Regions from separate parts of the Pseudomonas sp. GNP013 genome, predicted to be linked through region 1. Evidence: predicted binding sites of a transcription regulator. Region 1 holds the regulator's gene; each other region holds the start of a gene.
What was found. Region 1 encodes sigma-54, which starts transcription at its own class of promoters, with help from an activator protein. Its sites were predicted from a motif close to ANTGGCATNNANNTTGCTNT; they were not measured.
Positions count from the first base shown of each region.

Region 1 (3,275 bases):
ACAACCTCGGCATGAGTCTGTCCGGTGGTGAGCGTCGCCGCGTGGAAATCGCCCGCGCCCTGGCGACGGCACCCAAGTTCATCCTGCTGGACGAACCGTTTGCCGGCGTCGACCCGATTTCGGTCGGCGACATCAAGCAGATCATCCATCATCTCAAGGCCAAGGGTATCGGTGTGCTGATCACCGACCACAACGTCCGTGAGACCCTCGATATCTGCGAGACCGCCTATATCGTCAACGATGGCCAACTGATCGCCGAAGGCGATTCGGCGACTATCCTGGCCAACGAACTGGTCAAGGAAGTGTACCTGGGTCACGAGTTCCGCCTGTAGACACGGTGGTATCAGGGCGTTCGCCGACGAGCGCGCGAGTCAATGAAAACCTCAGTATTTTTATTGTCATCGCGCTCTAGGCAAAGCACCTGATATCAGGCATATAATTTGCTTATGTTTGGCGCTCGCGCGCCCTGTCGTGGATGGCGCATTGCGCCGGCGAATAAGGTGTTAAGCCCCTGCCATGAAACCATCGCTAGTCCTGAGAATGGGCCAGCAGCTGACGATGACACCGCAGCTGCAACAGGCCATCCGCCTGCTCCAATTGTCGACCCTGGACCTGCAACAGGAAATCCAGGAGGCCCTGGAGTCCAATCCGATGCTCGAACGCCAGGAAGAAGGCGACGACTTCGATAATGCAGACCCACTGGCCGACAACATCGAGCAAAAACCCAACCCGGACGTGCAGGAACCCTCCTATCAGGAAACTGCCCCCACGGTGGACAACCTCGAGGAAGGCGACTGGAACGAACGCATTCCCAACGAACTGCCCGTGGACACCGCCTGGGAAGACGTCTACCAGACCAGCGCGAGCAGCTTGCCCAGCAATGATGATGACGAGTGGGACTTCACCACCCGCACCTCCGTCGGCGAGAGCTTGCAAAGCCACCTGCTGTGGCAGTTGAACCTGGCGCCGATGTCCGACACTGATCGCCTGATCGCCGTCACCCTGATCGACTGCATCAACAACCAGGGCTATCTGGACGAGACGCTCGACGAAATTCTGGAGGCTTTCGACCCCGAACTGGATATCGAGCTGGACGAGATTGAAGCCGTCCTGCACCGTATCCAGCAGTTCGAGCCCGCCGGTATCGGTGCGCGCAACCTCAGTGAATGCCTGCTGCTGCAATTGCGTCAATTGCCCGCCAGGACGCCATGGCTCGCTGAAGCCCAGCGCCTGGTTACCGACTACATCGACCTGTTGGGCAGCCGTGACTATAGCCAGCTGATGCGTCGCATGAAGCTCAAGGAAGATGAACTGCGCCAGGTCATCGAGCTGGTGCAGAGCCTCAACCCGAGGCCGGGCTCGCAGATCGAATCCAGCGAAGCCGAATACGTGGTCCCCGACGTGATCGTCCGCAAGGACAACGAGCGCTGGCTGGTGGAGTTGAACCAGGAATCCGTGCCGCGCCTGCGGGTCAACCCGCAGTACGCCGGCTTTGTGCGCCGCGCCGACACCAGTGCCGACAACACCTTCATGCGCAATCAGTTGCAGGAAGCCCGCTGGTTCATCAAGAGCCTGCAAAGCCGCAACGAAACCCTGATGAAAGTGGCCACCCAGATCGTCGAGCATCAGCGCGGCTTCCTGGAGTACGGCGACGAAGCGATGAAACCGCTGGTGCTGCACGATATCGCGGAAGCGGTGGGCATGCACGAATCGACGATTTCGCGGGTCACCACACAGAAATTCATGCATACCCCGCGGGGTATATATGAGCTGAAATACTTTTTCTCCAGCCACGTCAGCACCTCCGAAGGCGGCGAATGCTCGTCCACGGCGATTCGCGCAATCATCAAAAAACTGGTTGCCGCGGAAAATCAGAAAAAGCCATTGAGTGACAGTAAGATCGCTGGTTTACTGGAGGCACAAGGCATTCAGGTCGCCCGTCGAACCGTCGCCAAGTATCGCGAATCCCTTGGGATCGCGCCTTCCAGCGAGCGTAAGCGGTTGATGTGACGGGCGGGCCACAGCGTTCCAGTGGCAGGCGCTTTTCGCCTGTCGCTTTATGCACTGGCAACGAAGGAGAAGCTGTATGCAAGTCAACATCAGTGGACACCAGCTGGAAGTCACCAAGCCCCTGCGTGAATACACCGAGAGCAAGCTGAACAAGCTTGCGGGGCATTTCGACAAGATCACCAATGTGCAGGTCATCATGGAGGTCGACAAGCTCAAGCAGAAAATCGAAGCCACCCTGCACGTACCGAATGCCAAGCTCGTCGCCAATGCGGAACACGAAGACATGTACGCGGCGATTGACTCGCTCTACGACAAGCTCGACCGCCAACTCATAAAGCATAAGGAAAAGAATCTGCACCTGATGCAAGGTACAGGTCGTTAACTCCCCCCCATGATCCGACTTGAAACCATCCTGACCCCCGGCCGTTCCCTGGTGAACGCGCCGGGTGGCAGTAAGAAAAAAGCCCTCGAACACATTGCCAACCTGATCAGCCGGGAAGTGCCCGAGCTGGATGAGCAGGTCGTGTTCAAGGCCCTGATCGACCGTGAAAAACTGGGCTCCACCGGTTTTGGCAACGGCATCGCCATTCCTCACTGCCGACTCAAAGGCTGCGACACACCGGTCAGCGCCTTGCTGCACCTGGAAAGACCCATTGATTTCGATGCCATCGACGGCGCTCCGGTCGACCTGCTCTTCGTTTTGCTGGTCCCGGAAGCGGCCACCGATGCTCACCTGGAACTGCTTCGGCAGATCGCCAGCATGCTCGACCGCAAGGAAGTACGTCATAAACTGCGCAACGCCAGCAGCAATGAGGCGTTGTATCAGGTTGTGCTGGACGAGCAATAACCATGCGCCTGATCATTGTCAGTGGCCGCTCCGGCTCGGGTAAAAGCACCGCACTCAATGTGCTTGAAGACAGCGGTTTTTATTGCATCGATAATTTGCCCGCCGGCCTGCTGCCGGAACTGGCCGAACGCGCGCTTATCCATACCGAATTGGCGCAACCGCTGGTCGCCGTTTCGATTGATGCACGCAACCTGCCCAGCCACCTCTCGCGGTTCCCTGAACTGCTCGAAGAAGTGCGCGGCAAGCATATTCATTGTGATGTGCTGTACCTGGACGCCGACGAAGAGACGCTGCTCAAGCGTTTCTCCGAAACCCGCCGGCGCCACCCGCTGAGCAGCCCGAACCGCTCGCTGGCCGAGGCCATCGAAGACGAGACCACGCTGCTGGGGCCGATCATTGATCTGGCCGACCTCAAGAT
Region 1 covers NZ_JBTGUT010000001.1:4,153,530-4,156,804, forward strand. The annotation lists gene lptB (LPS export ABC transporter ATP-binding protein) at 1-332, shown strand, start outside; gene ACXX81_RS18315 (RNA polymerase factor sigma-54) at 517-2,010, shown strand; gene hpf (ribosome hibernation-promoting factor, HPF/YfiA family) at 2,087-2,392, shown strand; gene ptsN (PTS IIA-like nitrogen regulatory protein PtsN) at 2,402-2,857, shown strand; gene rapZ (RNase adapter RapZ) at 2,860-3,275, shown strand, end outside.

Region 2 (3,275 bases), 3.2 Mb from region 1:
ATCTGGTATCCAGCCGCCTCAACAAGTTGATGGAGCTGCAGGGTATCAAGTCGCTGGGCGAGTTGGTGCAGCGCATCCAGGGCCAACCGCGCAGCGGGCTCAAGGAAATGGTGGTCGATGCCATGACCACCAACGAAACCCTGTGGTTTCGCGACACCTACCCGTTCGAGGTACTCAAGAACAAAGTACTGCCGGAAGCCATCAAGGCCAGCCCGGGTCAGCGTCTGCGTATCTGGTCGGCCGCCTGCTCGTCGGGGCAGGAGCCCTACTCGATCTCGATGGCCATCGATGAGTTCGAAAGAACCAATATCGGCCAGTTGAAAGCCGGTGCGCAGATCGTCGCCACCGACCTGTCCGGCACCATGCTCAACAACTGCAAGACCGGTGAGTACGACAGTCTGGCCCTGGGCCGGGGCCTGTCGCCGGAGCGGCTGCAGCGTTTCTTCGACCCCAAGGGCGCGGGACGCTGGGCGGTCAAGGCGCCGATCAAGAGCCGAGTGGAGTTTCGCTCGTTCAACCTGCTCGACAGCTACGCCAGCCTGGGCAAGTTCGACATGGTGTTTTGCCGCAACGTGCTGATCTACTTCTCGGCCGAGGTAAAGAAAGACATTCTGTTGCGCATCCACGGCACCCTCAAGCGCGGCGGCTATCTGTTCCTCGGTGCTTCGGAGGCACTCAACGGTCTGCCGGATCATTACCAGATGGTGCAATGCAGTCCCGGGATTATTTACCAGGCCAAGTGATGTTCACTTGAAAAAACGGGAGGCTCTGCAAAGGCCTCCCGTTTTTTATGCGCGCAGCAAACGAGACCCTTCAGCCAACCGTACTCAGGGCCTGAGCGTCATGCGGATATTGCTCAGGGACAGGCGATGAGCCCCCCTGGGCACCGTCTGGTTGAAAATGCCCAGCCGCACGCTGGTCGTCGCGGTGGCGGTGAATGACCCGGTTCCGGTCTGTGGTTGGGCCTGGGTAATGTTTTTTACGTCAGCGCCAATCCGGCTGCCGTTCATCGTCATGCACAAGGCCGAGCCATCGCTGACAGCAGAGCCGCCAATGACCTCGAAGCTGAAATCGTAAGTGCGCCCCGCAGTCACCGGTACTGCACGCGTGATGATGTGAGCGCTGACCGGCTGGCTGATGAGCAGGTCCACCACCACGCTGCTGTTAATAACGTGCAGTAATCCGCCCACGTAGGGCCCCTGGGGTACCCAGCCTTGAAGCGTGTTATCGCTGAAATCCCATACGGTGGCAGGAGGCGGCACGATGATGGGCAGGGGATTGATAAATACTCGCGCGGTTGGCGCAGCGGAGAGCAGCCTTGCGCGGTTGATGGACAGCAGCAGATGCACGAGGGTGCCTGCGCTGACTTCTACAAAACTTTTAGGGATCAGAAATTCGAGTTTGGGCGCGCTTTGGGCAATCTGAAAGCTCTGGTTGAACTCGCCACCACGCACAGTACTGCTCAGGGTCAGAAAGACCCTGTCGTCCTTTTCAACCGGGAAATCGGCAGTCAGTCCAGCGGAGTGACCGGTAATAAGTTGGGTGTTCAGCTCCGCAGGGGTGGGTGCTGAGTTTTGTTCGTTGAATCTTGGCAGCGGGATAATCAACATTTCAAACCTCTGCGGCACACATTAAGGGGGTCGCCGAATAAGGCCTCCAGGCGACAGATACCGCAACTGTCAGAAATGACAGTCAAGACCAACGGTGGTGTCTTCTTGCCCACTCAGTGAGGGTATTGACGGGTGGCCGTCCCTGCGTAAAAGCGGCAAGCACCGTTGCCGCTTTACTGGCGCCACGCGGAAGCCGGTTGCCGCTTTTCTGGCATTGCTACCAGACCTGTTCCCGCAAACCCTTGAATTACGGGCCTTGCGCACATTGGCATGCGCCTTGCTATGACCTTGTTACGAACAGCAGGTCAGCCTAAAGGTTTCCGCCATGAGCATCAGCTTCGATAAAGCGCTCGGTATTCACGAACAAGCCCTGGGCTTTCGCGCAAAGCGTGCCGAAGTCCTGGCCAACAACATTGCCAACGCCGATACCCCGAACTACAAGGCTCGGGACCTGGACTTCTCCGCCGTGCTCGCCGCACAGCAGGACAAGACCCAGAACGGCACCTTCGCTTTGAACATGACCAACAGCCGTCATATTGAAGCGCAAGGCCTGAGCAGTGGTGATGAGTCGTTGCTGTATCGCACGCCGATGCAGCCGTCGATCGACCAGAACACCGTCGATGCTCAGTTGGAACAGTCGAACTACGCCGAGAACTCGGTGAACTTCCAGGCCAGCTTCACCCTGCTCAACAGCAAATTCAAAGGGCTGATGTCAGCCCTGCGTGGAGAGTAAGCCATGTCCCTGTCCAGTGTTTTCAATATTGCCGGTAGCGGCATGAGCGCCCAGACCACGCGCCTCAACACCGTGGCCAGTAACATCGCCAACGCCGAGACCGTGTCTTCGAGCATTGACCAGACCTACCGCGCTCGCCACCCGGTGTTCGCCACCATGTTCCAGGGTGGGCAGAGCGGCGGCAGCGATTCGTTGTTCCAGGATCAGGGCAATGCAGGCTCCGGCGTGCAAGTGCTGGGTGTGGTCGAGGACCAGAGCAACCTCGAGGCGCGTTACGAGCCCAACCATCCTGCTGCGAACGAAAAGGGTTATGTCTACTACCCCAACGTCAACGTGGTCGAGGAAATGGCGGACATGATCTCGGCCAGTCGCTCGTTCCAGACCAACGCGGAAATGATGAACACCGCCAAAACCATGATGCAGAAGGTCCTGACCCTGGGTCAGTGATAAGGGGCGCCAACTAATGGCCATCGTTGATACGTCAAACAACTCGGCAGTCCAGGACCTTTTCAATTCCAAGGTCAAGACCGCCCAGGACAACACCAGCCTCACTGACGCCGCCGCAGGCGCGACGGGCAGCCAGGCAATGGGCAAGGATGCTTTCCTGAAACTGCTGGTAACCCAGTTGAAAAACCAGGACCCCTTGTCGCCGCAGGACAACGGTGCGTTTGTGGCCCAACTGGCACAGTTCAGCAGCCTTGAAGGCATCAACAACCTGAACGACTCGGTCAAGGCGATTTCCACCAACGTGACCTCGTCGCAGGCGCTGCAAGCGTCTTCGCTGGTGGGCCGTTCGGTGATCACCCAGACCGACAAGACGCTGGTCGACACCAGCAAGAGCATGACCGGCTCCGTGAATGTGCTGGCGTCGGTGGGCAATGTCGCGGTCAAGATCACCGACAAGGACGGCAACACCGTGCGCACCCTCGACA
Region 2 covers NZ_JBTGUT010000001.1:943,009-946,283, forward strand. The annotation lists gene cheR (protein-glutamate O-methyltransferase CheR) at 1-743, shown strand, start outside; gene ACXX81_RS04365 (hypothetical protein) at 828-1,610, opposite strand; gene flgB (flagellar basal body rod protein FlgB) at 1,936-2,343, shown strand; gene flgC (flagellar basal body rod protein FlgC) at 2,347-2,790, shown strand; gene ACXX81_RS04380 (flagellar hook assembly protein FlgD) at 2,807-3,275, shown strand, end outside.
Region 2: a site for sigma-54 is predicted at 1,875-1,894, ahead of flgB (flagellar basal body rod protein FlgB). Genes of this name have one in related genera too.

Region 3 (3,275 bases), 1.1 Mb from region 1:
CTGGGTCACCAGCATCGCCATGCCAGCGGTGCCATTGGCCGCAGCCGCGGAACCGGCGTTGAAACCGAACCAGCCGATCCACAGCATCGCCGCGCCCACCAGCGTGTAACCCAGGTTGTGCGGAGCCATCGGGGTGGTCGGGAAACCTTTACGCTTGCCGAGCACGATGCACGCCACCAGGCCAGCCACACCGGCGTTGATGTGCACCACGGTGCCGCCGGCGAAGTCCAGCACGCCCCAGTCCCACAGCAGGCCGCCATTACCACTCCAGACCATGTGCGCAATCGGCGCATAGACCAGGGTGAACCAGATGGCCATGAAGATCAGCATCGCGGAGAATTTCATGCGCTCGGCGAATGCACCGACGATCAGCGCCGGGGTGATGATGGCGAAGGTCATCTGGAAGGTGATGAACACTGCTTCGGGGAACAGCGCCGCAGGCCCGGTGATGCTGGCCGGGGTCACGCCCGCCAGGAACGCCTTGCCCATGCCGCCGAAGAAGGAGTTGAAGTTGACCACGCCCTGTTCCATACCGGTGGTATCGAACGCGATGCTGTAGCCGTAGACGACCCACAGGATGCTGATCAGGCCAGTGATGGCAAAGCACTGCATCATCACCGACAGAATATTTTTGGAGCGGACCATGCCGCCGTAGAACAGCGCAAGGCCCGGGATGGTCATGAACAGCACCAGGGCGGTGGCGGTCAGCATCCAGGCGGTGTCGCCGGAGTTGAGGACTGGAGCCGCCACTTCGTCTGCCGCCATGGCCAGGCTTGGCATTACGATGGACAACAGGGCTCCGAGCCCTGCGAGTTTACGCAGAGTCATATTGTTTTCTCCTGGGGCGTTGGGGTTTGGCGGCTTAGATTGCGTCGGTATCGGTTTCGCCGGTACGGATGCGAATAGCCTGTTCCAGATTGACCACGAAGATCTTGCCGTCACCGATCTTGCCGGTGTTGGCGGCCTTGGTTATCGCTTCGATAACCCGGTCAAGATCCTTGTCGTCAATGGCGACATCAATCTTCACCTTCGGCAGGAAATCCACCACGTATTCCGCGCCGCGATACAGCTCGGTGTGACCCTTCTGCCGACCGAAGCCTTTGACCTCAGTAACGGTAATGCCCTGCACGCCGATCTCGGACAATGACTCGCGGACATCGTCCAACTTGAACGGCTTGATGATGGCAGTGACTAGCTTCATGAAAACTCTCTCCCGAATTGGTGGACTTGCCCCAGGAAAACAAACCCGACTCAAGTCTAAGCGCAGTGCCTGGCTTTGTAACGCATCGTTGCCTCGGCATTCACCGTTGCAACGCAAGCAAACCACTGGTGACGAAACCTGTACCCCTGATCCATCGGCGCACTGCATTCGTCACAACGACTGCATCAGTGCATGGGTCATGATCGACTAAGCAGAAACCTTGCCAGCTCCGTAAAAACCACTTAAATCAGCCATTTGCCCGTTTATGCCGCAACGCACGTGAGCCTGGCGGTCGCAATGCGCACAAAAACAGTGCGCAGCCGCCCGGCGCGATGCGCGAAAAGCGTGCGTCTGCGCGTTTGAAAAAGACTATAGACGCTGCGTGATACACTGCCGGCCAACAGTTATTCCGGAATATTTCCCATGCTCGCGCCCAAAGACTTCCTCGACGCCCTGAGCGGCCACGCCTCTCGCCTGTTCAGCGGCGACACCCCGCTGCCCCGCAATGAAATCGAAAGCCAGTTCAAGGCATTGCTGCAAAGTGGCTTCAGCAAACTCGACCTGGTAAGCCGCGAAGAATTTGACAGCCAGATGGTGGTATTGGCCCGCACGCGTGCGCGGTTGGAGAGCCTGGAGGCGAAGGTGGCGGAGCTGGAGGCGCGGCTGACACCCACTGCCGCTGAATAACCGCGAAAATTGTGGGAGGGGGCTTGCTCCCGATATCGGCGTGTCATACACCCCATAGACGCCTGACACACTGCCATCGGGAGCCAGCCCCCTCCCACATTTATCCTGTGTCGTGCACCGGATACGTTCTGTAAAACCTCCTCGCCTCGCTCTGTCCAGTCTCGTCTACCCTTGAAAAACCCGCACAAAGCGGCCCTCCATTTCAAGGAACGAGCATGTCCCTCGCCATCGTCCACAGCCGCGCCCAGGTTGGCGTCGAAGCGCCCGCCGTCACCGTCGAGGTGCATATGGCCAATGGTTTGCCGTCCCTGACGCTGGTGGGGTTGCCCGAAACCGCCGTCAAGGAAAGCAAGGACCGCGTACGCAGCGCCATTCTCAATTCGGCCCTGCAATACCCGTCGCGCCGCATCACCCTCAACCTCGCGCCCGCCGACCTGCCCAAGGACGGCGGGCGTTTTGATTTAGCGATTGCGCTGGGCATTCTGGCGGCCAGTGTGCAGGTGCCGACGTTGATGCTCGATGACGTGGAGTGCCTCGGGGAATTGGCGTTGTCCGGCGAGGTGCGCGCCGTCAAAGGCGTGCTGCCGGCGGCGCTGGCTGCGCGCAAGGCCGGGCGCACCTTGATAGTGCCGCGGGCGAATGCCGAGGAGGCCTGCCTGGCGTCGGGGTTGAAGGTCATAGCGGTGGATCACCTGCTGCAGGTGGTCGCGCACCTGAATGGGCATGTGCCGATTGAGCCCTACAAGTCAGACGGCTTGCAGTACCTGAACACGCCGTATCCTGACCTGAGCGAAGTGCAGGGCCAGCTCTCGGCCAAGCGCGCCTTGCTGATCGCGGCGGCGGGCGCGCATAACCTGCTGCTCAGCGGCCCGCCCGGCACCGGCAAGACCTTGCTCGCCAGTCGCCTGCCCGGTCTGTTACCCCCGCTGAGTGAGCAGGAGGCGCTGGAAGTCGCGGCGATTCAATCGGTCGTCAGCCTGGCGCCCTTGAGCCACTGGCCCAATCGGCCGTTTCGCCAACCCCATCACTCTGCATCCGGCCCGGCGCTGGTGGGCGGTGGGTCAAAACCGCAACCGGGTGAAATCACCCTGGCGCACCATGGCGTGCTGTTCCTCGATGAATTGCCGGAGTTTGATCGCAAGGTGCTGGAGGTGCTGCGCGAACCTTTGGAGTCGGGACACATCGTGATCTCCCGTGCCCGCGACCGCGTGAGCTTCCCGGCGCGCTTTCAACTGGTGGCGGCGATGAACCCGTGCCCCTGCGGGTATATGGGTGAGCCCAGTGGTCGCTGTCGCTGTACGCCGGAACAGGTTCAGCGCTATCGCAACAAGCTCTCCGGACCGTTGCTGGACCGGATCGACCTGCACCTGACCGTGGCACGGGAGAC
Region 3 covers NZ_JBTGUT010000001.1:5,290,799-5,294,073, reverse strand. The annotation lists gene ACXX81_RS23325 (ammonium transporter) at 1-828, opposite strand, end outside; gene glnK (P-II family nitrogen regulator) at 863-1,201, opposite strand; gene ACXX81_RS23315 (accessory factor UbiK family protein) at 1,625-1,888, shown strand; gene ACXX81_RS23310 (YifB family Mg chelatase-like AAA ATPase) at 2,104-3,275, shown strand, end outside.
Region 3: a site for sigma-54 is predicted at 1,410-1,429, ahead of glnK (P-II family nitrogen regulator). Genes of this name have one in related genera too.